DNA from 3 places in the Rhodococcus sp. NPDC056743 genome. Region 1 is predicted to be linked to each of the others. Evidence: riboswitches for the same ligand, from Rfam matches in the RefSeq annotation. Region 1 holds a riboswitch; each other region holds the start of a gene.

Region 1 (9,726 bases):
GCCGCCTTTGTTCGCGAAGAAGAGATCGCCGCCCAACCGTGACGCGAATTCGTCGTCGACGGTACGTAGGAACGACGTCAACGAGGCGCATGTATCGGTGAGATGTTTGGGCACAAACGGTGAGCCTGCGACTTCGAGGAAGACGGACAACCTGTCGTCGATCAGAACGAACTTGATCCGGGACCATTTGCGGTTGAGGTCAGCGATGACCTCACTGGCGCGTGTGCGATCGCTGATGTCCTGCACGAGCGGTGAGAACAGTTGAACGTCAAGCGAATCCGAGAGCGGTCCGACGAACATGACGGTGGAGCCGACACGAATGGGGATGTCTCCGTCGCTGTCGCGTTCGGGGAGGCTGCCGAGCATGGGGACGAGGGCAAGGGTGACAAGTTCTTTGAGATGGTCGACGTCGTTGGGCATGTACGCCGCAGATGGATCGAGGAGCGGTAACTCGTCGACGGTGGTGATGGACGGATCGAAGTCCGGTGTCAGCTGGTTGCCGGTGAGATCACTGGACAGAAAGGCCGGGTGGTGGACGCCGAAAACGGTGCGAAATGCCGCAACGGTCATCGATGCCAGTTGGTCCGACCAGTTCTGCCGCTTGTCCACGCAGAAAGCGGGGGAGCTGTTGTCGGTATCGGGACCGTCCGACGGGGGAGCCCAGCCGAGCGCGACGAGCGTCTCGAGACCGGAATCGTCGAGGGCAAACCGCGGGTGCAGGAAATTGTTGGAGGGAACCTCGCATCGCACCATGTCGGTGTCCCAGATCAGGAACTGGACACAGGGAGCGCCGCCTTCCGCGGTGTCGATATCGGAGGTCGCAGCCTCGACAGCAAGGACGTCGCCGTCCACCATGATCGAAATGTGGTCGGCCAGGCGTGCCTGAAATTCCGCCCACGCTCGGTCGACACTGATATCGAGGTCGAATCCGTGCACGGCCATCAGTCACCTCCTAACGCAACGCTGAGACCTATACGGTAACGCGAGGTGCCGACAAAGCAGCTGTTTGCAGGCAGAGGATGTAACGGCGGTCACGTGGTCGCTGACGCCAAACCGGTCAGTCTCCGCTGGACGGGCGTTCGGAATCGATGGTGACGACCGGGATTCCCGTGCTGGTCGGGACTGCCGTTGACGTCGCCGTTCCGGACGGGCGAGTACTCGACGGTGTTGCCGACGCAGGTGTGGACGAAGCGGGCGTCGATGACACGGGAGTGGTGGAACTCGAGCTTGATTCGGTGGTGGTGGACGTTGTCGTCGATGCCTCCACCGAGGTCAGCGGTACGTTGCGCGGGGCCGTGAGCTCGGGTGCAACCTTCCACGTCGGCGTCGGCGGAATCACGACGGTAGGTACGACGATCGAGGTGTAGAACGAGGCAGGCTCGATATCCGCGAGTGAATCAACGGTGATCGTGGAAACCAAGGCGGGTGGGGTGACGATCGGTCCGCCGCCGCCGAATGCTCCGGCCGCTCCGCCGAAGAGGAAGCCCGAAGCGACAGAAATGCCGGCAACTGTGAGCGCGCCGACCATGACAGTTCTGTCTCTCATGCACAACCTGTTCTCCGGGAGCAGTACGCAAAGCACTGTAGGCGAAATCGAACAGTAGTGGCACATCGAAAGCTATTGGGTGGGACGCGAATAAGTGTGTTATAGAACACAAAAGCCGTCTAATGCACAAAACCCCAGGCATGGACGCCTGGGGTTTCGCGGCAAAAAGAGGCTACGCCGGGATGGTCAGAACCTGGCCCGCGTTGATGAGATCCGGGTTGGCGATACCGTTGGCATCGGCGATGCGCTGGTACTGGTTGCCGTCCCCGTAGAAGCGCTCGGCGATCGCCCAGAGGGTGTCGCCGCCCGCGACCGTGTAGGTCTGAGCTGCCGGAGCAGCGGGAGCCGGTTCGGGCTCTGGTGCTGCCGGGGCCGGCTCCGGGGTGGGTTCCGGCGCGGGAGCTGCGACGGCGGTGTCAGTGGACCACAGGGCGCGCTCGCCCGCGTACAGAACGACATTGCGATCGTCTTGAACCGAAAGCGAGACGCCCTCGTTGCCGGAGGTCTGCGATGCCCAGACTGCGTCCCCGTCCTTGTAGAGGACGAAGTTGCCGTCGGCCTGCAGGTCCGCACGATTGGCGCCCGATCCGTTGGTGCCGGCTGCCCAAACTGCGCGGCCGTCCTCGGAGAGAACCAGGTTGCCGTCGGCCTGCAGGGTGAGGGCGTAGGAACCGTTGTCGGACTTGAGTTCCTGGCCGATTGCGAGACTCTGGCCTGACTGCAGTGTGCTCACACTGTCCCTTTCCAAATCTGTTGCGATGGGGTCTTGTCACGCAAACATCACTCGCCAGTTACCTCGCGGTGAGTGGCTGCGTAGGCGGTCCACACTACGTTACTGGAGAGTTTTGTGGAACGCCCGACACACATACTTAAATTTCGTTAAGCGTTATCACTCTGGTAGTGAGTAGATTTGGTCGCAATGGGACTTTGCGGAGCGTCGACCTGGGCCTTGGTTGATCAGCGCCTTCTGAACTGTCGGTGAACTGCGCGTGACTCTCAGCTTATTTTCAGTAATCGGCAGGTGGGGACTAGTCGGACAAAGCGGCCAGAGTCTCGCTGTGCAGCACCTGGAGCAGTTCGCGCTCCACCGCGGCAAATTCCGGCGAGGTGATCATGTCCAGCTCGCGAGGGCGAGGAAGCGGCACGTCGACGACGCGTTTGACCGTGGCGGGTCTCGCCGAGAGAACTACAACGCGATCGGACAGGTAGATGGCCTCACGAATGTCGTGGGTGATCATCAGAACTGTCCACCGATACTGCTGCCACACATCCTGGAGCCAGGACTGCATTTCGGTGCGGGTCAACGAGTCGAGGGCGCCGAACGGTTCGTCGAGCAGCAGCACGGGCTTGCCCTGAACTACAGTGCGCAGCAATGCCGCCCGTTGGCGCATGCCGCCCGAAAGCTGCGACGGAGTGGCATTCTCGAAACCCGACAGTCCGAAGGCGTCAAACAACTCACGGGCCTTGTTGCGTGCGATTTTCCGGGGCACGCCTTGTACTTCGAGTCCCAACGCAGTGTTGTCGAGTACCGAACGCCAGGGAAACAGGAGATCTTTCTGGGGCATGTAGGCGGTCGGGATGTCGCGTCCCGAGTTCGGCAGACCAACGGTGACGCTTCCCGTCGTCGGGGATTCGAGTCCGGCGAGGACGTTGAAGATGGTGCTCTTGCCGCACCCGCTCGGGCCGATCAGCGAGACGAATTCGCCTGGCGCAGCGTGGAACGACACGTCATCGAGAACCCGTCGTGTGTCCGCGCGTGCGCCGAACTCCTTGCTGAGCGAGGCCACGTCGACAATGCGGTCGGTGCTCATCGCGGTGTCCTTTCGCGCAGCGCCCACGGCGCAACGACGCGTTCCATGGCAAAGGTCAGGAGGTACAGGGTGACGCTGATCAGGGCGGTCACGAGAACTGCGGCAAGCACGAGGTCGGTGCGGAAGGAGTTCTTCTGGGTGCTCATGTAGATGCCCAAACCGGAGGTCGCGCCGACGTATTCGGAGAACACCGCGCCCACGACGGCGTAGGTGATGCCGATACGGAGAGCGGTGAAGAACCGTGGAATGGCCGACGGGAGCCTGACGTACCGGAACTCCTGCCAGCGGGATGCGCCCATGCTGCGCAGGAGTGCACCGGCTTCACGATCGGCTGCGGCAAACCCTTCGATCAAACCGATGGTCATCGGGAAGAACGTTGCCAATGCGATCACCAGAACTTTGGGCAACAGCCCGAATCCGAACCAGATGATCATGAGTGGGGCGATCGCAATGATCGGCAACGTCTGCGAGACGACAAAAAGTGGCACCAACGCGCGCGACAGCCACGGTGAAAAGTCCACGACCACAGCAAGAATCCACGCGAGTGCCAGTGAGACGGTGAACCCGATCAGTGTCACCTGAAGCGTCGACAACGCATGACCGGCGATTACCTCGCGGTTGTCCCAGCCCTGCGTCAGTACTCGCCCGGGTGACGGCAGAACTTGTGGACGAATGTCGCTGACGTCGACGTAGATCTGCCAGGCCACTACGAGCAGGATCACCACGGCGAGCGCAGGCAGCGCTCGCCGGGTGACGGATCCCCAGCGAGTTACCACTTCAGGGCGCGGCGAGGTACTCATTGGTGAAGTATTCCGACCAATTCGGTTGCTGGGTCAGCGTCTTGCCGTCCGGGCCGGCCAGCAAGCCGTTGTCGAAGAGGAAACCCGAGTAACCGGACCATGTTTCGAGATTCTGAGTTCCGACAACACCGTTTGCGTCCTTCATGAAGTCGGCGGCAAGCATGCGCTGACTGTCCCGAACGAGGTCTTCGTCGGTGAAAGCGCCCGGGTTGGCGTCGATGAGATCCTGGGCGGCGCGGTCGGGATCTTCGGCGGCCGTCTGGTATCCGCGTTGCACGGCCTTGACGAACTTGGCGGCTTCCTCGGGGTGATCTTTCAGCCACTTCTGATTGCCGTTGATCACAATGGAATACGCGTCGGGAAATCCGTAGTCGGTGTACTGGAAGTACCGCATCGGGGTTCCGTTGCGCTCCGCCTCGAGGCCTTCCCAGGCAAAGTACGACACCGTGAAATCAGCTTGGCCCGAGTACACGGCTTCGTAGGCCGACGTCCCCAGCGTGACGGTGGTGAAGTCACCGGTGCCCCCGTCGTTACGAATCACCTGCTGCAGGGTTTCGACCTCGCCGGGATCGCCGAAGCCGGCGTAGACCTTGCCGTCGAGATCACGCGGACGAGTGATGTCCGATCGGTCGGCCTTGACGCCGATTCCCGTGGCGCGGTGCTGAAGTGGCGCGATGACGGAGACGGTGTCCGCACCCGCAGCGTGGGCGAACGTCGCCTGACTCTGGGTGCTGATCCCGAACTCTGCGTTGCCGGCATCCACCAGAGTGTCGGGGGAGGTGTTGTTGTAGGGCAGGATCGACACGTCCAGTCCGGCGTCGTCGAAGTAGCCCTCCTGCATCGCGACGTAGAGTCCGGTGTGGTTGGTGTTGGGAGTCCAGTCGAGTGCAAACCGGATGGAATCCGAAGATTCTGTGCCACTGGAGCATCCGCTGATCACGGTCAGGGTTGCCGCGAGAGCTGCAGTCGTGGCGAGAATCCGACGTACTGAGATCATGACGCGGGCCAGGGCTGCGGGTGCAATGCCGAATCCCAGAACATCAGCTCGAATCGACTTGCGATCCGGAACGCCTCGCTCATCGCTTCTCGATCTGCTTCGGTAGCGGCGTCGGCTGCGGCGTCGACGAGCACCCGAGCCTTCGCGACTGACTCGTGGAATTCCGGAGCGTCGTAGGTGCTGACCCACTGTGCGTAGGGATGCGTCGGATCTGCGTCCAGGACTTCCCGCGCTGATGCGGCCAGGTCACGGCCGACTTCGGCGTAAATCCAGAAGCAGGGTAGTACAGCAGCCGCCGAGACGGCGTACGGCGCCGTAGCAGCCGTCGCGATCAGGTAGGACACGTATCCCAAGCACGCTTGCGAATGCTCGAGCCGGCTGGTCTCGGCCGGCAGGATCCCGCCGGTGAGAAGGCCGTCGTGCAGAGCCGACTCAACCGTTGCCGCGGTGGACGCAGAGTTGGACCAGAATCCCGCTGCCTGCGGATTCGGTGCATGAGCGGCAACGAGCGACAGCGCTTGGGAGTACCCCTCGAGATAGAGCTTGTCCTGTTCGATGTAGGTGCGGAACGCGTCGAGCGGCAAGGTGCCGTCGCCCAGGCGGCGCAGGAATTCGAGTGAGTCGATCGACTCACGCAGTGCTTGTGTCTCGGCCCAGAGTCGGTCGGTGAAGCGGTCGGAGCTCGGTTCGGTGAGCACCGAGCTTCCGGACACCGCCGTGTTTTCGGCAGACGTGTTTACGGCAGAACTGTATGCAGGCTGTGTGGTAGCCATGACATCCCTTCGTCAGCATTACCTGATCAGGTTCCCGGGTTTGATCTCAGCCCCGCCCATGCGGAGCACCCCGTGTCAGAACAAGGCGACCTTAACACCGCCGCTTTCCGTTGCTCGTCCCCACCTGCCGGAAATTGGTAGGTTTGGAAAAGATTCTCTCAAAGTCGAGGTCGTGAGGAGATTCAGGCATGGACACCGAAATTCGACCGGAAGAGACAGGCGAGAGCACTCTTGTCGTCCGCACGCCAGCCGGCAAGGTCCGGGGATATGCCGATGGTTCAGTTTTCAGCTGGAAGGGTATTCCATACGCTGCCGCCCCGACCGGCGAGCGCAGGTTCCGGGCACCGTTGCCGCGGGAACCATGGGACGGCGTGCGAAATTGCCGCACCTTCGGTCCCATCGCACCGCAGGGGCAAAGCCCGGCCGTCCCGATAGACCGGGCCTTTGTGGTCGATGAGGATTGTCTGTCCGTCAATGTGTGGGCCCCACGACCGGACGGCACACCGCGACCGGTCATGGTGTGGATTCACGGCGGCGCCTATTGCCTGGGTTCGGCTGCCCAATCCATTTACGATGGTCGACACCTCGCGGAGACCGGTGACGTCGTCCTGGTGTCGTTCAACTATCGCGTCGGCGCGATGGGGTTCCTGGACTTGTCTTCGTTTTCGACGCCCGACGTCGTGTTCGAGTCGAATTGTGGCTTGCGTGACCAGATTGCGGCGCTCGAGTGGGTACGTGACAGCATTGCTGCGTTTGGCGGTGACCCGGACGAGGTGACGGTCTTCGGGGAGTCGTCGGGTGCCGGGTCCATCACGACGCTGATGACGTGCCCCGCGGCGGAGGGTCTCTTTCATCGCGCGATCGCTCAAAGTCCACCGGCCACATCGGTATACGGACGCGACCGCGCTCGCTCGGTGGCAAGCCGCTTCCTCGAGCTCATTTCGATTGCTCCGGACGACGCCGGCGAATTGATCGGTACCGAGCTCGAGCTGATCATCAAGGCCGGTGACGAACTGGTCAACGAAATCCCGACCCGGATTCCGGGAACCCTCGCCATGGCGCCGGTGGTGGATCGAGAACTGGTGCCGCACTATCCGGTTGCAGCTTTCCAGAAGGGGTATGCCCACAGGATTCCACTGATCATCGGCTCGAACAAGGACGAGGCGTCGATTTTCAAGTTCATGAAATCACCATTGATGCCGGTGAGTGCGCAGTCGGTGGAGGCGATGCTGCAGGCATTGGCCGATGACCACCCAGATATCTCGCCGACGAGGCTGGCCGAGATCATGTCGGCTTATCCTGATCATGCCAAACCCAGTGGTGCGCTGGCGCTCTCGCGTGACGCCGCGTTTCGGATGCCGACGCTGTGGATTGCCGACGCGCATGCGCGGCACTCACCGACCTGGCTTTATCGATTCGACCATGCCACCCCCATGCTCAAGGCGGCGCGTATCGGAGCTGGCCACGCAACCGAATTGCCCTATGTCTTCGGTAATTTCGGAACACTGAACGTTGACCCGACCTTCTGGTTGGGTGGACGCAAGGCTGCGATGGAGGTGGCGGGTCGGATGCAACGGCGGTGGCTAGCGTTTGCCCGACATGCTGTGCCGGCGGCGCTCGACGGGTCCAAACACTGGCCGCCGTACGACGAAGAGGCTCGATCGACTCTGCTGATCGATTCACCGGACTCGTTGGTTCACGACGCCGACGAGGTACTGCGTATCGCCTGGGGCAACGAGGTGATGGGGTTCAAATAGCGTCAGGGGTGATCGAGTTCGCGCAGTACCGGAAGCGCCGCGCACACGATCGCGATGACCACAATCGGAATCGACAGTGCCACAAAGGTGGATGCGATACCGAGCTGATCGAGAAGCGGACCGACAACAAGGTATCCGAGTGGACCGGCGGCGTAAGCCGTCGACGTCATCACGCCGACCACGCGGCCACGCATGTGCTCGGGGCTACGGGTCTGCATCGCGTAGTTGGCTATCGGGCCCACCGGGCCGTACACGAGACCTTGCAGGCCCGCCAGAACCAGAATCACCCACAAGGGTGGTAGTAGGGCCATCGCCAGCATGGCAACGCCGAGCACGCCGACTGCACAGATCATGATCAGTCGCCGGGACATCAGCGGAGCGAGCGGGGCGTAAGCCAAGGCGCCCACAATTCCTCCGATTGCCAACGCCATCAACACCGACCCGAGCTGGGCGGGTTGATCGAGTTCGGTGAAATACACAGGAAAAACAACACTTTCCACCGGCATGTACAGGGCGACGACGGCCATGTCGACCAGCGCCAGAGTCCGCAGGAGTTTGTTGTTCCACACGAACTTCAGGCCCTCGAGAGTGCCGTGCCAGATGGATGCCGGACGCCGTTCGGGGTCGGGTGTTCCGGCATCGGCCAGGCGGATGAAGGCAACGACGACTATCGAAAGCATAAATCCCGCCGCAGTCACCCAGAGGGTGTTGACCGCGCCGATCGTGGCGATCAGGACGCCGCCGACCCCGGGGCCGATCAAATACGCGACGTTGTAGTTTGCCTCGTACAGGCTGTTGGTTCGATCGAGTTTCCATCCCGCTGCCCGCGTAGCCGCAGGGAGCATCGATTCCCGCGCCGCCATACCGGCCGGATCGAATGTTGCACCGAGTGCAGCCAGAGCGGCGATCACCGGAATGCTCAGACCTGAGGTGACCGCGAAAATCGGAATTGCCGAGGCTGACACGGCGGACAACGCGTCGGACACCATCGAGGTGCGTCGACGGCCGAATCGATCAACGAGGGTGCCGGAAAACAAACTCGCGATCAGTAGCGGCACGGCAGCTGCGCCGGCAACAATTGCTGCGTCGGTGGCGCGCCCGGTGCGCTCGAGAACGAGCCAGGGGATGACCACAATGGCGATGCCGTTTCCGATTGCGGAGAACAGCGTTGCGAGGTTGATCAGAACCAACGGAAGGTAGTGGATCTGGTTGGACGTGCCCGCGCGTCGCAGTCGGGGTGTGAGCGTCACGGACGTTCCTTCCGGGCGACGGGCAACGAACTGGTGTTTCCACCAACACTGCCCGACACGCGTGAAGTCCGCGACTGATTTTTGACGGCTCACTAGGCCTCGGGGTTAGTTATCCCCGAGGCAACAAGCGAGTTACACCAGGACCTGAAACTCCGGATTCTGCGCGACGAACTTTTCGACGTACGAGCAGGACGGGACAATCTTCTTACCGTCGGACTGCGTCTGTACAAGCGCTTCGCGCACGACGACGGCAGCGAGTCCGCGGCCACGGAACTGCGGGTAGGTGACGGTGTGGTGGAAGTCACGCACTCCGTTTGATTCGGAATACTCCGCAAAACCTGCCAGTTCGTCATCCGAGTAGATCTCGAAGCGGTTCTCGTCGACGTTGTGTACGACTGTGTCGGCCATTGTGGGTGGGCTCCGTATCGGTGAGGGGATGTTCCCTCGACGGTACCGGGGCGATAGGTGGCTTCAGGATCATGAGGTGCCGTCTCCCGGTGATTGCTGCTCGGGGAATTGGACGGCTGTTCAAAGCTGATCGTGTACGGCGATGGAGGGTCCAAAACCTACTGTGTACTAGGCATTCTCCGTGTGAAGATGTGTTCGAAAACAGCGATACACATGATTTGCTACCGTAACTATCCCACCTGTTGGGATAGTTGAAAAAGATTTTTTCGCCAGGGGATTTGTTGCTTCTGGGAGGCCTGAATAATCGGGCAAATCGCTGGTCAGGCCGAGTTGCCCGAGATGCGGACCAATGTCTTCGCTGCGATGGCACTAGGTCTCGAATAG
Region 2 (9,726 bases), on a different contig from region 1:
GACCTCGTCGGTTTCTCCACGTGGTCGCTCCACGCCGGCGACGGGGCCACACTGGCGCTTCTGCGGGCAGTCGCGCAAGCGGTCGAAACGCCGATTACGGATCGCTACGGTCACGTGGTGAAACGAATGGGCGACGGACTCATGGCGGTGTTCACCAGTCCAGACGCCGCAGTGGCCGCCGTCTTTGCGGCGCAGGACGCCATTGCCCAAGTCAACCTCGACGGCTATCGGCCCAGAATGCGGGTCGGACTCCACACCGGAACACCCCGGCAGCTGGGCGACGACTGGTTGGGTGTCGACGTGACCATCGCCGCCCGCATGATGGGATTGGGCGGCGACGGCAACGTCATGATGTCTGCGGCAACTCTCGAAGAACTTGCGCCGGGAACCCTCGAAGAGCTGAACCTGGAGATCCGGCCGTGGCGCCGCGGATTCTTTGCGACGACGCCCAACGGAGTGCCGCAGGATCTGGGTATCTGGCGCGTGTGGCAGGCGTAGTCTTTCCAGCCTTCCAGCGTTCTTCTAGACTTCCAGCCGCCACAACGGTGAGACAGGGCCGTGACCGGCTCCGAGGTCGTACGACGCCTCGAGGCACTTGGTCACCCATTCCTTGCCGAAGGCGACGGCGTCGGGAACCGAATAACCATGTGCGAGTGCGCACGTGATGGCTGCAGCAAGGGTGTCGCCGCCGCCGTGGTCGTTGCCGGTCTGGATGCGGGGACTACTGAACTCGAGGAAGGTATCGCCGTCGAACAGCAGGTCCGTGCTCATGTCCGAGGTGCGCAGATGTCCGCCCTTCACGATGGACCACTGAGCGCCCAGGCCGTGCAGTGCCTCGGCGGCGCGGCGGGCAGTAGCGTCGTCCTGCACGTCGATTCCGGTGATCAACCGGATTTCGTCCAGGTTCGGTGTCACAACAGTTGCGGCCGGGATGAGGACGTTGCGGACGGCGTCGAGCGCTTCGGCGTGCAGGAGTGGGTCTCCGTGCATCGACGCGCAGACCGGGTCGACAACAAGCGGGATCGGCCGGTCGCGGCCGATCCCCACCTCCGCGGCAACCGCGGCTACCGCTTCGATGATGGTCGTCGATGCCAGCATGCCGGTCTTGGCGGCGCCGATGCCGATGTCCGAGACCACGGTCCGCACCTGATCGGCGACGACCTGCGGCGGAATCTCGTGGAAACCGCTGACGCCCACCGAATTCTGCACGGTGACGGCCGCAACGGCTACGCAGGCGTGCACGCCGCACATTGCCATCGTTCGGGAGTCGGCTTGAATGCCGGCGCCGCCGCCGGAATCGGTTCCGGCGATGGTGAGGGCACGAATCGGCGTCTGGCCGGAGGGCGTCAGGGGAAGCAGGTTCACGACGACGAGCCTACCGATCGGACCTGGGGAAACGGCAGTTCGGTCCGGGTAGGTTCGGTTTCCCGGAGATCCGCGTACGCACGCACGTCCGCCGAGATCCGCATCGAGCAGAACTTCGGACCGCACATCGAACAGAAATGGGCGGTTTTGGCGGGCTCGGCCGGAAGTGTCTCGTCATGGAATTCTCGTGCCGTATCCGGATCGAGCGACAACGCGAACTGATCGAGCCAGCGAAACTCGAAGCGCGCCTTGGACAGTGCGTCGTCCCGGGCCTGGGCATGGGGATGTCCTTTGGCGAGGTCTGCTGCATGCGCGGCAATCTTGTACGTGATCACTCCAGTTTTCACGTCGTCGCGGTTGGGCAGGCCGAGGTGTTCCTTGGGTGTGACGTAACAGAGCATCGCGGTTCCGGCCCGCGCGATCATCGCCGCACCGATAGCCGACGTTATGTGATCGTAGGCAGGTGCGATGTCCGTCGCCAGCGGTCCGAGCGTGTAGAACGGTGCCTCGTCGCACAGTTCCTCCTCGAGGCGGACATTCTCTTCGATCTTGTCCATGGGGACATGTCCCGGACCCTCGATCATGACTTGGACGCCAGCGGCTTTCGCGATCTGGGTGAGCTCACCCAGCGTGCGCAACTCCGCGAATTGCGCAGCGTCGTTTGCGTCGGCGATCGAACCGGGGCGAAGACCGTCCCCGAGGGAGAACGTGACGTCGTAGCGCCGCAGAATCTCGCACAGTTCCTCGAAGTGGGTGTACAGGAACGACTCCTGACGATGGTGCATGCACCACGCAGCCATGATCGCGCCGCCACGAGAGACGATCCCGGTGACTCGGTCGGCGGTCAAAGCGATGTAGCCGATTCGTACACCCGCATGGACGGTCATGTAGTCCACACCCTGCTCACACTGTTCGATTACGGTGTCACGGTAGATCTCCCATGTCAGGGCCGTGGGGTCGCCGTTGACCTTCTCGAGCGCTTGATAGATCGGAACGGTGCCGACAGGAACGGGTGAGTTCCGCAGAATCCACTCTCGGGTGAGATGGATGTCCTTGCCCGTCGAGAGATCCATGATGGTGTCGGCGCCCCACCGGATTGCCCACACCATCTTCTCGACTTCCTCTGCCACGGAGGACGTTACGGCAGAGTTTCCGATGTTTGCATTGATCTTGACGGCAAACTTCTTGCCGATGATCATCGGTTCCAGTTCGCCGTGGTGATGATTGGCCGGGATTACCGCCCGGCCTCTGGCGACCTCGGAACGGATGAGGTCTGCGGAAACGCCCTCTCGGGCAGCGCAATACCGCATCTCCGGGGTGATCACGCCGGCTCTGGCACATTCGAGCTGAGTCGAACTTCTCGAACTCCGCTCCCACGTGTCACGCGTTCGGGGGAGGCCGCCGTCGAGGTCGATCTCGACGGTCGTGTCGGTGTACGGACCTGACGTGTCGTACAGGTCAAGATGCTCACCAGTTGTGAGGGTGACGCGTCGAAGCGGAATTCGTAGCGAATCCGATTCGAGATAGTGCTTGCTGCTGCCCTCGATCGGGCCGGTAGTCACAGCTGCGATATCTTCGGCAGCCTTGTTGACAGACTTCTCGTGCATTAATGCGCTCCCTACGCCGGCATTACCCGGTCAGGTTCATCCGGTCGACGGCCCTAGCCGTCCTCTCAGCCCGCTGGTGCGAGCCCCCGTGGTGGTCGTATGAAATTGTGCGTGTGCGCGCTCACAGCGGCACCGCGCGACTCTATCTCAGCGCCGAAAGAAAATCTCGGTGCCATTGCGGTCGCGTCACGCTCGGTGCAAAAATTGGGCGAACCCGGGACAGCGTCGTCGGTAACTGTTTCTATAAGTGGCATGGATCACAGTTTGAGTACCGTGCGTGCAGCAGTGGAGGTTTCCACCATGAACAACTCTGCCAGGAACAACTCCGCCATGAACAACACCGACATCACGCTGGTCGACAACCCGTCACATGAACGGTTCGAATTACTCGCGGGCGACGAACTGGTCGGCATCCTCGGGTATCGGGACGAAGACGAGATCCTCGGATACGGCGCCGAAGCCGGCGATGTAGTTGCGTACATGCACACTGTCGTCAAGGAAGAGTACGGCGGCCAGGGAATGGCGGCCGTACTCGTGCAGTTCTCGATGGACTGCGCCCGCGAACGTGACTGGTCGGTGCGCCCGGTTTGCACATACGTACAGCGTTACCTCGGCGAGCATCCCGAATATCTCGATCTGCTCGTCGAGGACTGACTGCTTCTCGCCGCTTCCGCTATTCAGGCACCCAGCTGTGCGATGACAGGGGCGTGATCGCTGGCGCCCTTGCCTTTACGCTCGTTCCGATCGATCTCTGCCGACTCGACCCGCGCTGCGAGTGCGGGCGAGCCGAGAATGAAGTCGATGCGCATTCCCTGCTTCTTCGGGAAGCGGAGCTGCGTGTAGTCCCAGTACGTGTACACGCCGGGGCCGGGAGTGTGGGGGCGGACGACGTCCGTGAAACCGGACGAGATGAAGGCGTCGAAGGCAGCGCGTTCGGCCGGCGACGTGTGGGTCTTGCCTTCGAAGACAGCGGGATCCCAGACGTCCTCGTCGGTGGGGGCGACATTCCAGTCGCCGACGAGGGCGATCTGCTCGTCCGGATTCTGCTTGAGCCAGCCTTCGGCGTCGTCGCGAAGCTTGGCAAGCCAGTCCAACTTGTAGGCGTAATGGGGATCGTCGAGTTCACGGCCGTTGGGAACGTACAGGCTCCACACCCGCACCCCGCCACACGTCGCGCCGATCGCACGGGCCTCGCGCACCTGCTCCGCTTCGGGATCCTTGGTGAACCCCGGCTGATCCTCGAAGCCGATCTGCACGTCGTCGAGACCGACACGAGAGGCGATGGCAACGCCGTTCCACTGACTGAGTCCGACGTGAGCGACCTTGTAGCCGATCTCTTCGAAACGTTCGTACGGGAACTGCTCGTCCTTGCACTTGGTTTCCTGCATCGCCAGGACGTCGACGTCGGATCGGTCGAGCCAATCGATGATCCGGTCGGTACGGGCACGGACGGAGTTGACGTTCCAGGTAGCTATGCGCACGCGGGCAAGCCTAGCGTCAGGCACCGACAGGCGCGGTGGCGTACCGGTAGCGATGATGCTCGACGAAGCCGAGTGAGCGTGCCGTAGCGACCGCCGCCGTGTTGTCTTCGGGAACCGCCAGGTAGGCATGGGTTGCGCCCTGAGTTCGGCTCCATCCGAGCAAGTCCGTGCAGATCAGAATGCCGATTCCGTGCCGTCGATGCGGCTCCGCCACTTCGAGATCGAGCAGGCCCGCCCACCTTCGGCCGTCGGGGGCATCGCTGACGGCGGCTCGCACCGAAGCCAGGATCATCGTGTCGGCGCTGCCGATCGTTCCGATCGCCACGCGAGCGAGAGTGTCCCCAGCGCGAGCGTCGTCGATGGTGGTCGTGAATTGTGGCGGCGTCGGGGCGACGTTGTCGAGATCGGCGGCAAACATGATGCCCTCGCCGCCGGAAATCCACGTGGACGGGGCACTTCCGAGGCGATCGGGCAGCATCAGAGTGGTCGGACGTCCCCGATCGGTGAACCACGAACGGATGGCGCTCAGCGTTTCCGGGGTTCGTGACGCACTGCCACCGGGTTCGCCGAGGGGGAGTGCTGAGTCCGTGTCGTGTGGTGAGTGCCCGATGCGCAGCAGCCAACCGTCGATCCGGGCCTGCTCGGTTCCCGGCGAACCGGTGGCAGCCGCGATCTCGAGGTTTCGGATATCACCCACTCGAATGGGCCGCGCAGCAAGAACTTTGAGTGCGATCACCTGATCTGCTGACACGGTGACCACCCGCCCGTCGTTGCCGCGGACCGTGATCGGGTCCGCGGATTCGAGGGTGCCGATCACATCGGTCATCGGATGCGAGTAACCGGGTGGGAGCTTGTATCGCAGCACCACCCGGCTACCGATCGAGATGGGCAAACTTCTCAGTCTTCGTATTCGTCGTCGTGGCCGAACGGATCGTCGACAGTGCCGGGAGTCCACGTCAATCCGGGCTTACCCCAACCGGACTGTTTGATGGCCTTCTTCGCGGCGCGCGCATTCCGGCCGATCAGAACGTCGGTGTACAGGAAGCCGTCGAGGTGGCCGGTTTCGTGCTGGAGCATCCGGGCGAAGAAACCGGTGCCTTCGATTTCGATGGGATTGCCGTCGGCATCGGTGCCCGTGACCTTGGCCCAGTCGGCGCGGCCGGTGGGGAACTGTTCGCCGGGAACCGAGAGGCAACCTTCGAAGTCGTCGTCGGGATCAGGCATCGTTTCCGGGATTTCCGACGTCTCCAGGACGGGATTGACTACAACTCCGCGTCGGCGGGTGTCGCTACGATCGTCACCTGGGCAATCGAACACGAACAGACGCAGTGAAACACCGACCTGATTGGCCGCGAGGCCGACGCCGTTGGCAGCGTCCATCGTCTCGTACATGTCGGCGATCAGTTCGGCGATTTCCGCCGGAGACTGCGTAACCGGCTTTGTGGGCTCGTGCAGTACCGGGTCGCCGACGATTCGAATGGGGAGGATAGCCATGGTGTCAAGGATAGTTGCGGCGCGCCCGCGTGGTTATCGCGGCCCGTCCGATACCTCGTGGTTCAATGGTTGCTGAAGAACAACGATGTGATTTGTTGCTCGGTCGGGCCACGTGCCCGGGGGAACGTGGGCAACAGGGGGACACAGTCTCACTGACGGCGAATACAGCAGTCGAGGAGTGACATGGACAGCGCAGTAGTGCGTAGTCGAAGCCAGACCGATGGCGCCGAAGTCGAAGAGTCAGCGGCTGTCAACGGCTCGGCAATCAACAGTCCGGGAATCAACAGTCCGGCAATCAATGATGTCGGCGAGGACGGACTCACCCGCAGAGAACACGACATCCTCTCCTTCGAACGCCAGTGGTGGAAGTACGCCGGCGCGAAGGAAGTAGCGATCAAAGAGTTGTTCGACATGTCGGCAACCCGCTACTACCAGGTGCTCAACGCACTCGTTGATCGCCCCGAATCATTGGCAGCAGATCCGATGCTGGTCAAGCGCTTGCGTCGGTTGCGCGCCAGCCGTCAGAAGGCGAGGGCAGCTCGTCGCCTCGGCTTCGAGGTGACGTGAAGTCGCAAAACCTGCGCTCGAATCTCTGTCGATGAACGGTCGAACCGCCCACTGGCGATAGGGTCGAGAGCGTGAGTACCCCGAAAGAGCAGCCGTCCGGACCACCCCTACGCGCTATTGCCATGGTGCTGATCGCCCTCGCGATCGTGTTCATCGGGCTCGGTGCGGCGTCACTCGGCGGCTCCGATTCCGACAACACGGCGGCCGAGCAGACCGAGACGAGCGCAGCAGCCGCGACCACAACGGCGGTAGCCCCGGCGACAACTGCACCGGCTGCAAATACCGACACCGATTCCGCAGAAACTGCGACGGCAACTACGACGACACGCCCGTCCGCCACGACGACCTCGGCCTCGGCCGGCGCGTCGGTGAGCGTCGACCCTTCGAGTGTCAGTGTCCGGGTTCTCAACAACAGCACGGTGTCCGGTCTCGCGGCAGGTACTGCAGAAGAGTTGACCGCAGCGGGTTGGAATGTCGAGGAGACGGGTAACTACAGCGAAGGAACGGTGAGCACCACCACGGTGTTCTACGGATCTTCCGCGGCAGAGAAGGCAGCGGCGCAGCAGATTGCCGCCGAACTCGGTGTGACGGCAGAGCCACGATTTGCCGGTATCGCAAACGCGTCGCCCGGTGTCATCGTCATCGTCACGTCCAACTGACCCGTCGGTTCGGACCACCCGTCGGGTCTGTGTACTACTCACGCCGTTATGATCAGTTGCACTTCCTCGCCACCCAAAGGAGCGGTTCGATGGCCCCCAGCAGCACCCGGCGTATGTCCTGGCGCGTCGTTGCCCCCGTAGTCGCACTAGCCGCTTTCGGCTTGACTGCCTGCAGTAACAACGAAGAGCCCAGCAGCGTCCCCGGTACAACTCCGCCTGTGTGGACGGGTGCGGCCGACCCCAGCGCACACGAGAGCGAAGGCCACGGAGCGTCGTCGACTGCTCATGCCGGTAGCTCCGCAACCGAGACGGTTACCTCGACCCTGACCGGCGCAGACGGCAGCAAGGTCGGCACGGTCACGTTCACGCAGGAAGGTAGTGACGTCAAGGTCACCCTCGATGCGAAGGGCCTGACGCCGGGCTTCCACGGCTTCCACGTTCACCAGGTTGCCAAGTGCGAGACCAACTCGGTTGCGCCCAGCGGCGGCGAGCCGGGCAACTTCCTCTCGGCCGGCGGACATTTCCAGGCAGAGGGCCACACCGGCCATCCGGCCAGCGGCGACCTGACGTCCGTGCAGGTTCTCGAGGACGGCTCTGCCACCCTCGTCACCACCACCGACGCGTTCACTGTCGACGACCTGGTGGCAAACGGCGGCACGTCCGTCATGATCCACGCGGGCGCCGACAACTTCGGCAACATTCCGACGCGTTACGCGCCGGCGCCGGATCAGCAGACCCTCGATACCGGTGACGCCGGTGCACGCGTTGCGTGTGGTGTCATCACCAAGAGCTGATCCTGCTCTGAGTTCTGTATCACTTCGGCAACTACCACGCAGTAGCCAGCACGGTGTTCTCGCGATCATTGTGGTTGGATTCTCTGCGTGGTAGTTCCATTTCCGGGTTCGCCGCGTCCGACGCTGGGCGTGGAATGGGAGATCGCCCTGGTCGATCGTGTGACCAGAGATCTCTCCAATACAGCTGCCGAGGTGTTTTCGGCGGTCGAGGAGCTTGCGGGCTCCGAGACGCCGCACATCACCAAAGAGTTGTTGCGCAACACTGTCGAGTTGGTGACGGGCATTCACGACACTGTCGGTGAAGCCATGAGCGATCTCGACGCGTCGCTCGACCTGTTGCGCCGCGCCGCGAATCCGCTGGGCGTCGACCTCATTTGTGCGGGTACTCATCCGTTTGCTCAGTGGTCGACTCAGTTGGTCACGCGCACGCCTGATTACGACGAGTTGATCGAGCGTACGCAGTGGTGGGGACGTCAGATGTTGATCTGGGGTGTGCATGTTCACGTCGGGGTGTCCTCGGCGGATCGGGTGTTCCCCATCATCAATGCGTTGTTACAGCGGTATCCGCATCTGTTGGCGCTCTCGGCGTCGTCGCCGATGTGGGCGGGTGTCGATACCGGCTATGCGTCCAACCGGGCACTGATGTTCCAGCAGTTGCCGACGGCAGGTCTGCCGTACCAGTTCGAGAGTTGGGCCGAGTACGAGTCGTTCATCGACGACCAGATGAAGACCGGCGTGATCACCAAGATCGGTGGCATGCATTGGGATATTCGCCCGGCGCCCAAGTGGGGGACCATCGAAGTCCGGGTGTTCGACGGGGTATCGACGCGCGCGGAACTGGGCGCGCTGGTCGCGTTGGTTCACTGCCTCATCGTTGATCTCGACCGCCGCCTCAGCGCGGGGGAGACGTTGCCGAACATGCAGCCGTGGCATGTGAAGGAAAACAAGTGGCGCGCAGCCAGATACGGTCTCGATGCCGAGATCATTCTGGACTCGGCCGCGAACGAATGTCTGGTCACCGACGACTTGGAGCGACTGCTCGAAGATCTCACGCCGGTGGCGGTGTCGCTCGGGTGCGCCGACGAGTTGGCATCGGTCGCCGAGATTCCCCGACGCGGAGCGTCGTACCAGCGTCAACGGCGCGTGGCGGAAGCTCACGGCGGAGATCTGGTGGCTGTCGTCGACGCGTTGGTTGCGGAATTGGGTACCTGACGCCCCGTTGAGCACTTCGGGCAAACAGTACATTTGTCCAGACGCCGTCCAGGCACTGTTCACATGCCGTTTACTATTATCCGGTGTTGACAGACAGTGTGTCCCGAAGCGGGGCTTCAGCGGGGTCCGGAAGCGGAGCTTCAGCAGGCCAGACGGGCCAGTCCTGGGCAGCGTCGCACAAGGTCCTGATCCTGGGCAGCGCAGCGGTGCTCGCCCTGGTTCTCGGTGTGCAGGCCTTTGCGTCGTACCACGGGTATCTCGGTCCGGTGGAAAGCCTCTTCGGGGACTACTTCCTGGTCCCGCGTTCGGCCACGATGCCCTGGGTGGGGCTGGCATTGGCCCTGGTTGGGCTCGATAACCGAGAGCGTGTGTACGCGGTCTCCGCTGCTGTCGCCATCGATCTGGTGGTCGGAGTTATCCGATGGTCCGCCGGCGGGCCGATCACGATGGGTACCGGCGGCACCTGGGTGCTCACTGCCGTTGTGGTCTACGCGTTCTGGAAACTGTCCGGCGATCGCCGCAGCAGTGTCCTGCGCGGAGCGGTGTT
Region 3 (9,726 bases), on a different contig from region 1:
TGCAGGCCTGGCCCCGGCCGAACATCCACCAAGCACCAGAACCCCGGCTACGCCGATTGCCAACGCGTGATGGAGTCTCATGTGCGACAGGGTAACCGCGCAGGCCGATAAGGAAACTGCTGTGCGCCTTTGTTAACCGCGGGCGGTTAACAAAGGCGCACAGTGTCAGGCGTCTCGACGATTCACAAGGACAATGCTGATACCGAAGATCACCAGGACGAAGACTGCGAAGTAGATCAGGCTCCCCCACGGTCCCCAGTGGAAATCGCTTGTCGTCATTTCCGGGCTGAGGAAGTGGTTTGCGTTGTTGAAGGGCAGGAACGGTGAGATCTTCTGGCCGACGCTGCCGAACAGTCCGAACAGGCTCTCGATGAGCAGTGGCCACAGGAGCAGGAGTGCAATGGCTCCGGCCGACTGGCGAATGATCGCGCCGACACCTACGGCCAGCACCACGCAGAAGAACGCGTAGATCGGGATGCCGTACATCGCACGCCAGTCGTCACCGCTCGAGAGGGTCAGGCCGGTGCTCGCGTCAGCCCCGGCGAAGGCCTTGGCCATGGCGTAAGCGCCGAATGCCAGAGCGAACGTCAGGACTGCACCGAACCCGCCGATCAGGCCGGCTTTGGCGGCGAGGACCGACGCCCGGTTGGGCACTGCCTGGAATGTGGTGCGAATGGTTCCGAAGCGGTATTCACTCGTGATCGCGAGGGCCGCCATGATCATGAGGACCATGATGCCGAAGCCCGAGATTCCGGCGGTGGCAACTGCCGCATCGAGATCGGGGGCGCCCTGGGCGTCCGTCGACGTCAGAGCAGACTTGGATACCGCGCCCATGATGGCGGCAAATCCGAGAGCGAGCACGATGATGATGACCGAGCACCAGAGCGGCGATTTGGTCGTGGTGATCTTGATACGTTCAGCACTGAGAACAGCCATTACAGTGCACCTCCCATGACATTCTGATGAGCATTCGGTTGAGCGACAGCAGGACCGGTGACCCCGGTCGCGTGGTACTGGACATCGTCGCCGGTGAGCTTCATGAAGGCATCCTCGAGCGAACCACGCTGAGAAGCCAACTCGTGCAGCACAATTCCGTGCGACCCCGCCACATCACCCACAATTTCGGTGGTGGAATCGACAACCACCAACGCCGGGACAACTCCCGAGCCGTCTTCACGAACCGTCAGACCCTGCGAAATCAGCGTGCTCCGAAGAGCATCGAGCTGAGGACTACGCACCCGAACCGTCGACTCGGACGAGCGATCGACGAACTCGGCGACAGTCGAATCCGAAATCAATCGGCCACGACCGATGACAACCAACTGCTCCGCAGTCAGCGCCATCTCCGAGAGAAGGTGGCTCGACACGAGAACCGTGCGGCCCTCGGCAGCCAATCGCTGCATGAACTTACGAATCCAGACGATGCCCTCCGGATCGAGACCGTTGACCGGCTCGTCGAACAGGAGCACCTTCGGGTCGCCCAAGAGCGCACCGGCCAGGCCGAGACGCTGCGACATACCGAGCGAGAATCCACCGGCCTTCTTACCGGCAACCTCGGACAGTCCCACCAGGCCGAGAACCTCGTCCACCCGAGACTTCGGAATCCCGTTCGAAGCAGCCATCCACTGCAGATGCGCCCGGGCGCTGCGGTTCGGATGAACCCACTTCGCATCCAGCAGCGCACCGACAGTACGCAGCGGCTCCTTCAGCTCGCGGTACGACTTGCCTTCGATCAACGCCTCACCAGAAGTCGGGCGATCCAACCCCAGGATCATCCGCATCGTCGTGGACTTGCCGGCGCCGTTGGGTCCGAGGAACCCTGTGACGATGCCGGGGCGGACGGTGAACGTCAGATCGTCCACCGCTTTGGTCGGTCCGTAAACCTTGGTCAGTCCCCTCAGTTCAATCATGAGGAGAACTCTGCCTGATCCGGCCCCGCCTGCACATCAGCCGCAGGTCTAGTTCGATGTGGTACCCAGGTAGGACATGGACCCCAGGTACCACCCCGAGGGAACCCCTAGGAGGACGCCTGCGCCCAGAATCGTTTCGGGATCCGGCCGGCATGGCGGGCCTCGAAACCGGCGACGACGGCATGGCGCATCGCCGACGCCATGAGCGCGGGATTCTTGGCCCTGGTGACCGCGGTTGCGAGAAGCACCGCGTCGCAGCCCAGTTCCATGGCCAGTGTTGCGTCGCTGGCCGTTCCGATCCCGGCGTCGAGAATGACCGGCACACCGGCGCGCTCGACGATCATCTCGATATTGTGCGGATTCGCGATACCCAGTCCGGTCCCGATAGGTGAACCGAGCGGCATGACCGCGGCGCAACCGACCTCTTCGAGTCGAAGCGCCAACACCGGGTCGTCCGTTGTGTACGGCAGTACCGTAAATCCGTCGTCCACCAATTGTTCTGCGGCGGAGACGAGTTCGATGGCGTCGGGTAGCAGAGTTCGTTCGTCGGCGATGACTTCGAGTTTCACCCAGCTGGTCTCGAGTGCCTCACGTGCCAACTGCGCCGTCAACACTGCTTCGGCCGCGCCGCGGCAGCCGGCTGTGTTCGGTAGTGGTTCGATTCCGAGGCGCCTGAGCAGATCCAGCACGCCGGTCCCGCCGGCAGCGTCGACGCGTCGCATCGCGACCGTGGTCAGTTCGGTACCGGACGCGACCAGCGCTTCTTCCAGAACAGCGAGGTTGGCAGCGCCGCCGGTGCCGGTGATGAGCCGGGAGCCGAAGGTACGGCCCGCGATAGTCAGGAGATCGTGTTCAGCCACCCTGCACCGCCGTGAGGATCTCGATTTCCCAACCACGCGCGACGGATTCGTCCCAGCGCCCGCGCGGGAATAGCGCACCGTCGACGGCGACGGCAATTCCCTTGCTGGGCAGTTCGAGGTGTGTCAGAAGTTCGGTCACCGTGACGGCTCGATCGAATTCGAGTTCCTCGCCGTTGACGGTGATCCCGATCGGGACCTGCTCACTCATGAATTTTCCTTCACTGCTGCGAACCGCTCGGGTTCGGTTCCTTTGACCTCGACCAATGATGTGCCGTTCAACAACGCGAGTGTCGCGTCTGCCGTGACCGGAGTCAGGAGCACGCCGTTGCGGCCGTGCCCGGTGGAAATGACAACACGCTCCGAGACCCGCCCGATCAGCGGCAGGTTGTCCGGCGTCATCGGACGTAACCCGGCCGCGCACTCGTAGAGTTCGTATTCACCGATCGCCGGCATGAGGGCTTCGGCGTCGTTGATCAGATCTCGCACACCGGCCATGGTGACCTGCGTGTCCTCGCCGGATTCGTATTGTGTTGCGCCGACCACGATTCCGTCGCCGCGCGGCACGAGGTACGCGGGTCGGCCGTGGACGCTGCCTCGGATGGTTCGACTGGGCGCGGGTGTCACTCCCGGCCGGCTGCGCAAACGCAGGATCTCACCTTTGACCGGCCGAACGGGAAGTCCCGGCCACAGCTTCGGTGAGGCGATTCCTGCGCTCAGCACGATCTGGTCGGTGTCGAGTTCCGTGAGATCGTGCACGGCGCGGTTGATCAATTCGACGCCCGACGCCGCGCACGCTGCCTGCAGCGCGGCCAACAACACACGATTGTCGACGGCGGATTCACCGGCGGCCATGAGGCCCGAGCGGATTCCGCGGCCGAGCATCGGTTCGAGTTCACGGATCTGGGCTCGGCCGAGAATCTGCAGTTCGTGTCCCTGCGCGCTGACCCACTCCGCGATGGTCGCCAGGTCTTGGGCGTCGGCGCTGTCGAGAGCAACGGTGAGTGAACTGTCAGTCGTGAACACCGACGGTCCGAATTTCTGGAGATGCGCGCCGAACTCCGGCCATCGCTGCAACGAGGCCGCGCCGACGGTCAATGCTGTTTCCTCGCCCGGCCATCCTTCGGACAACGGGGCAAGCATTCCACCAGCGACCCAGGAGGCGCCGGTTCCGATCGCCGGGTCGTACAGCTGTACTGCCCATCCGTCGCGCGCCGCGTACCAGGCAATGGACAGTCCGATGACTCCCCCGCCGATCACCGCAACCGAGCGTGCGTGCGTGCTCATGACAATTCCACCTTTTCTTCCTGCGCCGGCATGATCCGGGTCAGGTCTGACGGTCGGGATCTTTGTCGCGATCCCCTCTCAGCCCCACGAACTTTGCCTTCGCGACAAATGCGACGGCACAGTTTCGGGACTCCCGTGTCGAACCTTGCTTCCTAGAGGCTACCGTTTGCTTCGTGCACCCCACACATCCCAGTAACCTCTTCGACCGGCGCGAGCGCCTGGCAGCAGCACGGCTGTACCTGTGCACCGACGCACGTCGCGACAAAGGCGACCTCGCACAGTTCGCGGAAGCCGCGTTGTCCGGTGGTGTCGACATCATTCAACTCCGGGACAAAGGCTCTGCGGGTGAGCGCGAATTCGGACCGCTCGAAGCGAAGGACGAACTGATCGCTCTCGGGGTTCTCTCGGCTGCCGCGAGACGTCACGGCGCACTCCTTGCCGTGAACGACCGCGCTGACCTGGCAATGGCGTCGGGCGCCGACGTGTTGCATCTGGGCCAGAACGACATCCCCGTCCCCTACGCGCGGACGGTTGTCGGCAACGACGTCGTCATCGGCCGTTCCACGAGTTCACGCGCTCAGGCCAGCCTGGCTGCCATCGAAGAGGGCGTCGACTACTTCTGCACCGGACCGGTCTGGGCAACACCGACAAAGCCGAACCGCAGTGCTGCCGGCCTGGATCTGGTGCGCTCCACCGCTGATGCAACGCCGACGCGTCCCTGGTTCGCGATCGGCGGTATCGACGAGGCTCGGGTTCCGGAAGTACTGGCGGCAGGAGCCACCCGGATCGTCGTCGTTCGAGCCATCACCGAGGCAGCGGATCCACAGGCTGCCGCACGTCGACTTGCCGACCTACTCGCGACCTAGTTACCTCCCAGTTCAGTCTTTGGTCCCGCACCGTTTGCACTGTGATTGTTCATAGTCCACCTTGTGTTGACCGACAAGAAATAGGCTGCGCGTTTGTCCGATCAACAGCCAAAAAGTTGCCAAATTGTGATTTTCGCCACAGAATTGTCCGTTGGATCCCGACCAATCAGTCTTCTGATATAGCTTATCCCCAGTTAACAATTCGACGTAGGAGTTTTCATGGGATCGTTCGACACCGCCTCGCTGAGCACCGAATCGCTCGAGGATCTGAACCTCGGCAAGATCAGCGAGCTGCTCAAGCTCGGCATCACCGCCGTTTCCTTCATCACCGCCCTGAACTCACTCAGCTGAGCGCAGTTTCGGCCCTTCGCGCCGAAACAACAGCACACAAAAGGGTCGGACTCCTTATGACGCGAGTCCGACCCTTTTATGTGCTGTCTGTGTTGTCTTACGCCTGAGCGCGGGAACTTCCCGATCTGTCCTGGGTAGACCCCGACTGCACGGAATCCGCGTCTCCCGGAGTCCAACCGAAACCACCTCCGGGCAACACGACCGTCCGGGCTCCACCACCGTCGGTTTCCGCGTCGCTCGTAACAACGGACGTTCGCAAACTCGGCCAGGCCGAGTGAAATCCCGGATGTAGCGGCAGGCTCTCGACGTCGTCCTCGCGAACCCATCGCAATTCGGTGCTCTCGCCATTCGCGACCGTCTCCAGCGGACTTTCGACGTCGGCAACCACCGTCGTATACGTCCATCCACTGTCTGCGCGCATGGTGACGACGTCGCCCCGCACGCGTACCGCCGCCGAGTCGATTCCGGCTTCTTCGTGCGCTTCTCGGACGGCTGCATGCGTCGTACTTTCGTGCGAATCACGCGCTCCGCCTGGCAAAGCCCACGTTCCGCCCTGATGGCTCCACGCCGCGCGATGCTGAAGCAGCACCATCGGAGTTCCGTCTATGTCAGGGGCACGCAACAACAATCCGGCGGCGCCATGACGCCCCCAATGCCGAGTTCCGTCCGATCCGACCGACCAACCGTCACCGTCACCACGCATCGACTACCTCGCCCTGCCTTAAGGCCCACTGCCTATTCGCCACTATCCTGACCCACACTAACCCGTTCAATCTGCCCTCGGTGCGGACCATACTTATATGCTCGCGAAGAGGCCGCAATCCAGCGCTCCGCCGGCTCGAGTGCAGAGAGGGAGAGAAGTTCGATGGTCAGCCGTGTGACACCTTCCCTCGAGCCTCGCACCGCACCCGGGACGTCTCGCGACAACCCGGTGGATACAGCCGCCGCGAGGCCGCTGATCGAGAGCGAACTTCGCGGTTTCATGACCTCGACGCCCGGACGACTCACCGCGGTCGGGATCGTCCTGATCCTTCTCACCGTGGCAGCGGGGTTCCTGGCCGCCGCGACCATCGAGAACCGCCAAGCGCGTCTGGGCAACGTCCTGACGGAAACCGAACCTCTCGCCAACTCCGCTCAGAATCTCTACAGCGCTCTGTCGGTAGCCGACGCGGCCGCAGCCACCGCGTTCATCTGGGGTGGCCTGGAACCGGCGGCGGTGCGTGACCGCTATACCCAGTCGATCGGTGAGGCGTCGGCGGAAATAGTGAACGCGTCCGCCGGACTCGACACTCTGGACATGGCGGGCCAAGCCGCCCTCACCTCCATCTCGACCGACCTCACTGTGTACACCGGTCTGGTCGAGACTGCGCGTGCCAACAATCGCGTCGGAAACCCGGTCGGTGCCGCGTATCTCGGTGAGGCGTCGAATCTGATGCAGACATCGCTGCTTCCCACGGCTCAGCACCTGCACTCGGCGCAAGAAGCGCAAGTCACCCAGGTACAGAATGATTTCGTCCGCCCGCCGTGGTGGCCGATCATCGCGTTTGCGCTGGCGCTGTCGATGCTGATCGCGGTTCAGATCCGCATCGCTCAACACAGCCGTCGACGATTCAACCTCGGATTGATCTTCGCCTCGACAGCTGTTGCCGCGGCGCTGATCTGGCTGTTGACGGTCGGGTTGATCTCGGCGATCTCCACCACCCGCGCGCTCGACGCGGGGGCAGGCCCGCTGCACGAGTTGACCGAGGCCCGCATCATGGCCCAGCAAGCGCGAACAGTCGAGACTTTGAGTCTGGCCCAACGCGATTCCGACGGGGATGACAGCACCATCTTCGTCAACAAAGTGAACAACGTCGACGGCATTCTCCGTCAGTTGCACGGTGATCAACGCGCCGGCGTCGATACCGCCGTGCTCTCGCAGGCAATCGACGCCCGCGAGCGATGGGTGGCCGCGCACGGCCGGATGACCGAACGGCTCGGTGTCGGAGATTTCACGGGAGCCGCGAACATCGCTGTCGGATCGGGTGCGGAAGATTCGTCGGCCGAGTACGGTGCGCTCGACGAATCCCTGTGGCAAGCGATTGTCGATTCCCGCGAGAATCTTCGCGCCGACATCTCCCATGCCTCGCGCGTGTTGTCGGCGTCGGCACCCGGAGTGACGATGCTGGCGGTGCTTGCCGTTGTCGGGATCGCCGTCGGATTCTGGCCACGGCTGCGGGAGTACCAGTGAGCGGTGGATCGAGAGTGCGGGCGTGTGTTGCGGTGGGTGCGGCAGCGCTACTGCTGGTTGCGTGCGGCGGAGTTCGCAACGAGGATCTGACGCCGTCCCCGGCCACGTCCTACACGCAGCCGCCGCTACCGGCTGAAGCCACCATCGCGCCAAGCCCTACGCCGACAACACCGACCGACTGTGGAGATCCGACGGCCAGCTTGCGCCCGGTCCCTGCCGACGCGAATCCTCGCCCGCCGCAGCCGAGTGTCGACAAGATTCGCGAACGTGGCCGCCTCATCGTCGGACTCGATACCGGGAGCAACCTCATGAGCTTCCGCGACCCCGCGACCGGACGCCTCGAAGGTTTCGACGTCGATATAGCGCGTGAAGTTGCCCGCGATCTCCTCGGCGATCCGGAGAAGATCGAGTACCGAATCCTGACGTCCAGCGAGCGGATCGAAGCACTCCAGAATTCCACCGTCGATATCGTCGTCAAGACCATGTCCATCACGTGCGAACGCCGGGAGAAGATCGAGTTCTCCAGCGAATACTTCAATGCCCTCCAACGCATTCTGGTTGTACGGGGATCCGATATTCGCGGCATCGACGACCTGGCTGACAAACGTGTCTGTGTCGCGAACGGGACGACGTCTCTGAGCCGCATCCAGAAACTTCAACCGGCGGCCACGGTTGTCACCGTCCCCATGTGGTCGGATTGCCTTGTCGTACTTCAACAAGGACAAGTCGACGCAATCACCACCGACGACACCATCCTCGCCGGCCTGGCCTCGCAGGATCCGTATCTCGACATGGTCGGAAGTTCGTTGGGCATCGAACCGTACGGAATCGGTATCAACATCGGCAACACCGACCTGGTCCGATTCGTGAACGGCACCCTGGACCGGATCCGCACCGACGGCACCTGGAACTCTCTCTACAACCGTTGGCTCACCATGCTCGGACCGACTCCCGGTCCCCCACCTGCGGCATATCGGGATTGAGGCGCTCATGACAGAATCTCGAGACCCGAAGGACGACGATCCCGCCGACACCGAGTCCGAACATGCTGCTACACAGGCGGCGCCGCGATTCGAGCCGGATTTCACCGCGGCCACTGCCCGTCCCGAGCAGACGTCCGCACAGTTGCGTGAGTCCGTTCCGTCCGCTGTGTCGACGCCGACAGGTCGGTCCACTCGTTCCCGACGCTCGCGCTCGACTCGCAAACTCCGTCTGGGCGGCGGACTGGTCGAGGTCCCTCCGGTTCCCCACATAGACCCGGCGTCGGCGGTCATGAGCGATGCAACGGTCCCCGAACGCAAACGTTTCTGTTGGAAGTGCGGAGAACCTGTGGGCCGCAAAGCGGCCGGCACGTCGCCGCGTCAGAGCGGTGTGTGCCCCAAATGTGGTTCGGCCTTCGATTTCCGGCCATTGCTCGAAGAAGGCGAACTGGTTTCCGGTCAATACGAGGTGCAGGGGCCGATAGCGCACGGCGGACTCGGGTGGATCTACCTTGCGATCGACCGCAATGTCAGCGACCGTTGGGTAGTTCTGAAGGGACTCTTGCACTTCGGTGATTCCGAGGCTCAGGCTGTTGCGGTTGCCGAACGGCAGTTCCTGGCAGAAGTAGCGCACCCCAGCATCGTCAAGATTTTCAACTTCGTCGAGCATCCTCGCCCCGACGGCACCCCTATGGGCTATATCGTCATGGAATACGTCGGTGGGCGATCGCTCCGAGAGGTGCTCGCCACGTTCCCGGACGGCCGTCACATGCCGATCGAGCAGGCCATCGGGTACATCCTGGAAATCCTTCCCGCCCTGAGTTATCTGCACTCCACCGGCTTGGCGTACAACGACCTCAAACCCGAGAACGTCATGGTCACCGAGGACCAGTTGAAACTCATCGACCTCGGCGCCGTTTCGGGTATCGAGGATTACGGATATCTGTACGGCACAGCGGGTTACCAGGCCCCCGAAATCATCGAGACCGGCCCGACGGTTGCATCCGATATCTTCACCGTCGGCCGCACACTGGCCGTGCTCACACTCGACATGCCGTCCAAGCACGGTCGTTACCTCGACGGGCTCCCCGATCCCGCCGACGAGCCGGTACTGAGCGAGTACGAGTTCTTTCACCGGTTGCTCCTTCGCGCCACCGATCCGGATCCGAAGAAGCGATTCCAGTCTGCGGACGAGATCGGCGGTCAACTTGTCGGTGTCCTCCGCGAAGTGCTGGCTCAGCAGAG

What was found. A riboswitch is a leader RNA that binds a small molecule or an ion and turns the genes downstream of it on or off. The one in region 1 is predicted to bind thiamine pyrophosphate.
Region 2: another riboswitch for thiamine pyrophosphate. It lies ahead of thiC (phosphomethylpyrimidine synthase ThiC); the one in region 1 lies ahead of ACFRFQ_RS29065 (TenA family protein).
Region 3: another riboswitch for thiamine pyrophosphate. It lies ahead of thiO (glycine oxidase ThiO); the one in region 1 lies ahead of ACFRFQ_RS29065 (TenA family protein).

What each region holds. Positions count from the first base shown of each region.
Region 1 is NZ_JBHTZI010000015.1:100,276-110,001, forward strand. It holds gene ACFRFQ_RS29035 (hypothetical protein) at 1-942, opposite strand, end outside; gene ACFRFQ_RS29040 (hypothetical protein) at 1,058-1,546, opposite strand; gene ACFRFQ_RS29045 (LysM peptidoglycan-binding domain-containing protein) at 1,719-2,279, opposite strand; gene ACFRFQ_RS29050 (ABC transporter ATP-binding protein) at 2,575-3,357, opposite strand; gene ACFRFQ_RS29055 (ABC transporter permease) at 3,354-4,157, opposite strand; gene ACFRFQ_RS29060 (ABC transporter substrate-binding protein) at 4,135-5,154, opposite strand; gene ACFRFQ_RS29065 (TenA family protein) at 5,151-5,927, opposite strand; TPP riboswitch at 5,915-6,010, opposite strand; gene ACFRFQ_RS29070 (carboxylesterase/lipase family protein) at 6,116-7,684, shown strand; gene ACFRFQ_RS29075 (MFS transporter) at 7,687-8,934, opposite strand; gene ACFRFQ_RS29080 (GNAT family N-acetyltransferase) at 9,067-9,342, opposite strand.
Region 2 is NZ_JBHTZI010000001.1:612,064-621,789, forward strand. It holds gene ACFRFQ_RS02655 (adenylate/guanylate cyclase domain-containing protein) at 1-498, shown strand, start outside; gene thiD (bifunctional hydroxymethylpyrimidine kinase/phosphomethylpyrimidine kinase) at 523-1,365, opposite strand; gene thiC (phosphomethylpyrimidine synthase ThiC) at 1,362-2,972, opposite strand; TPP riboswitch at 2,965-3,072, opposite strand; gene ACFRFQ_RS02670 (GNAT family N-acetyltransferase) at 3,225-3,626, shown strand; gene ACFRFQ_RS02675 (exodeoxyribonuclease III) at 3,650-4,453, opposite strand; gene ACFRFQ_RS02680 (GNAT family N-acetyltransferase) at 4,470-5,279, opposite strand; gene ACFRFQ_RS02685 (peptide deformylase) at 5,351-5,947, opposite strand; gene ACFRFQ_RS02690 (DUF3263 domain-containing protein) at 6,131-6,514, shown strand; gene ACFRFQ_RS02695 (LytR C-terminal domain-containing protein) at 6,586-7,173, shown strand; gene ACFRFQ_RS02700 (superoxide dismutase family protein) at 7,263-7,967, shown strand; gene ACFRFQ_RS02705 (glutamate--cysteine ligase) at 8,055-9,179, shown strand; gene ACFRFQ_RS02710 (DUF5933 domain-containing protein) at 9,365-9,726, shown strand, end outside.
Region 3 is NZ_JBHTZI010000001.1:600,559-610,284, reverse strand. It holds gene ACFRFQ_RS02650 (M28 family peptidase) at 1-81, opposite strand, end outside; gene ACFRFQ_RS02645 (ABC transporter permease) at 166-936, opposite strand; gene ACFRFQ_RS02640 (ABC transporter ATP-binding protein) at 936-1,910, opposite strand; gene ACFRFQ_RS02635 (thiazole synthase) at 2,018-2,770, opposite strand; gene thiS (sulfur carrier protein ThiS) at 2,763-2,978, opposite strand; gene thiO (glycine oxidase ThiO) at 2,975-4,054, opposite strand; TPP riboswitch at 4,055-4,201, opposite strand; gene thiE (thiamine phosphate synthase) at 4,228-4,920, shown strand; gene ACFRFQ_RS02615 (hypothetical protein) at 5,140-5,271, shown strand; gene ACFRFQ_RS02610 (NUDIX domain-containing protein) at 5,369-5,974, opposite strand; gene ACFRFQ_RS02605 (hypothetical protein) at 6,137-7,501, shown strand; gene ACFRFQ_RS02600 (glutamate ABC transporter substrate-binding protein) at 7,498-8,484, shown strand; gene ACFRFQ_RS02595 (tetratricopeptide repeat protein) at 8,492-9,726, shown strand, end outside.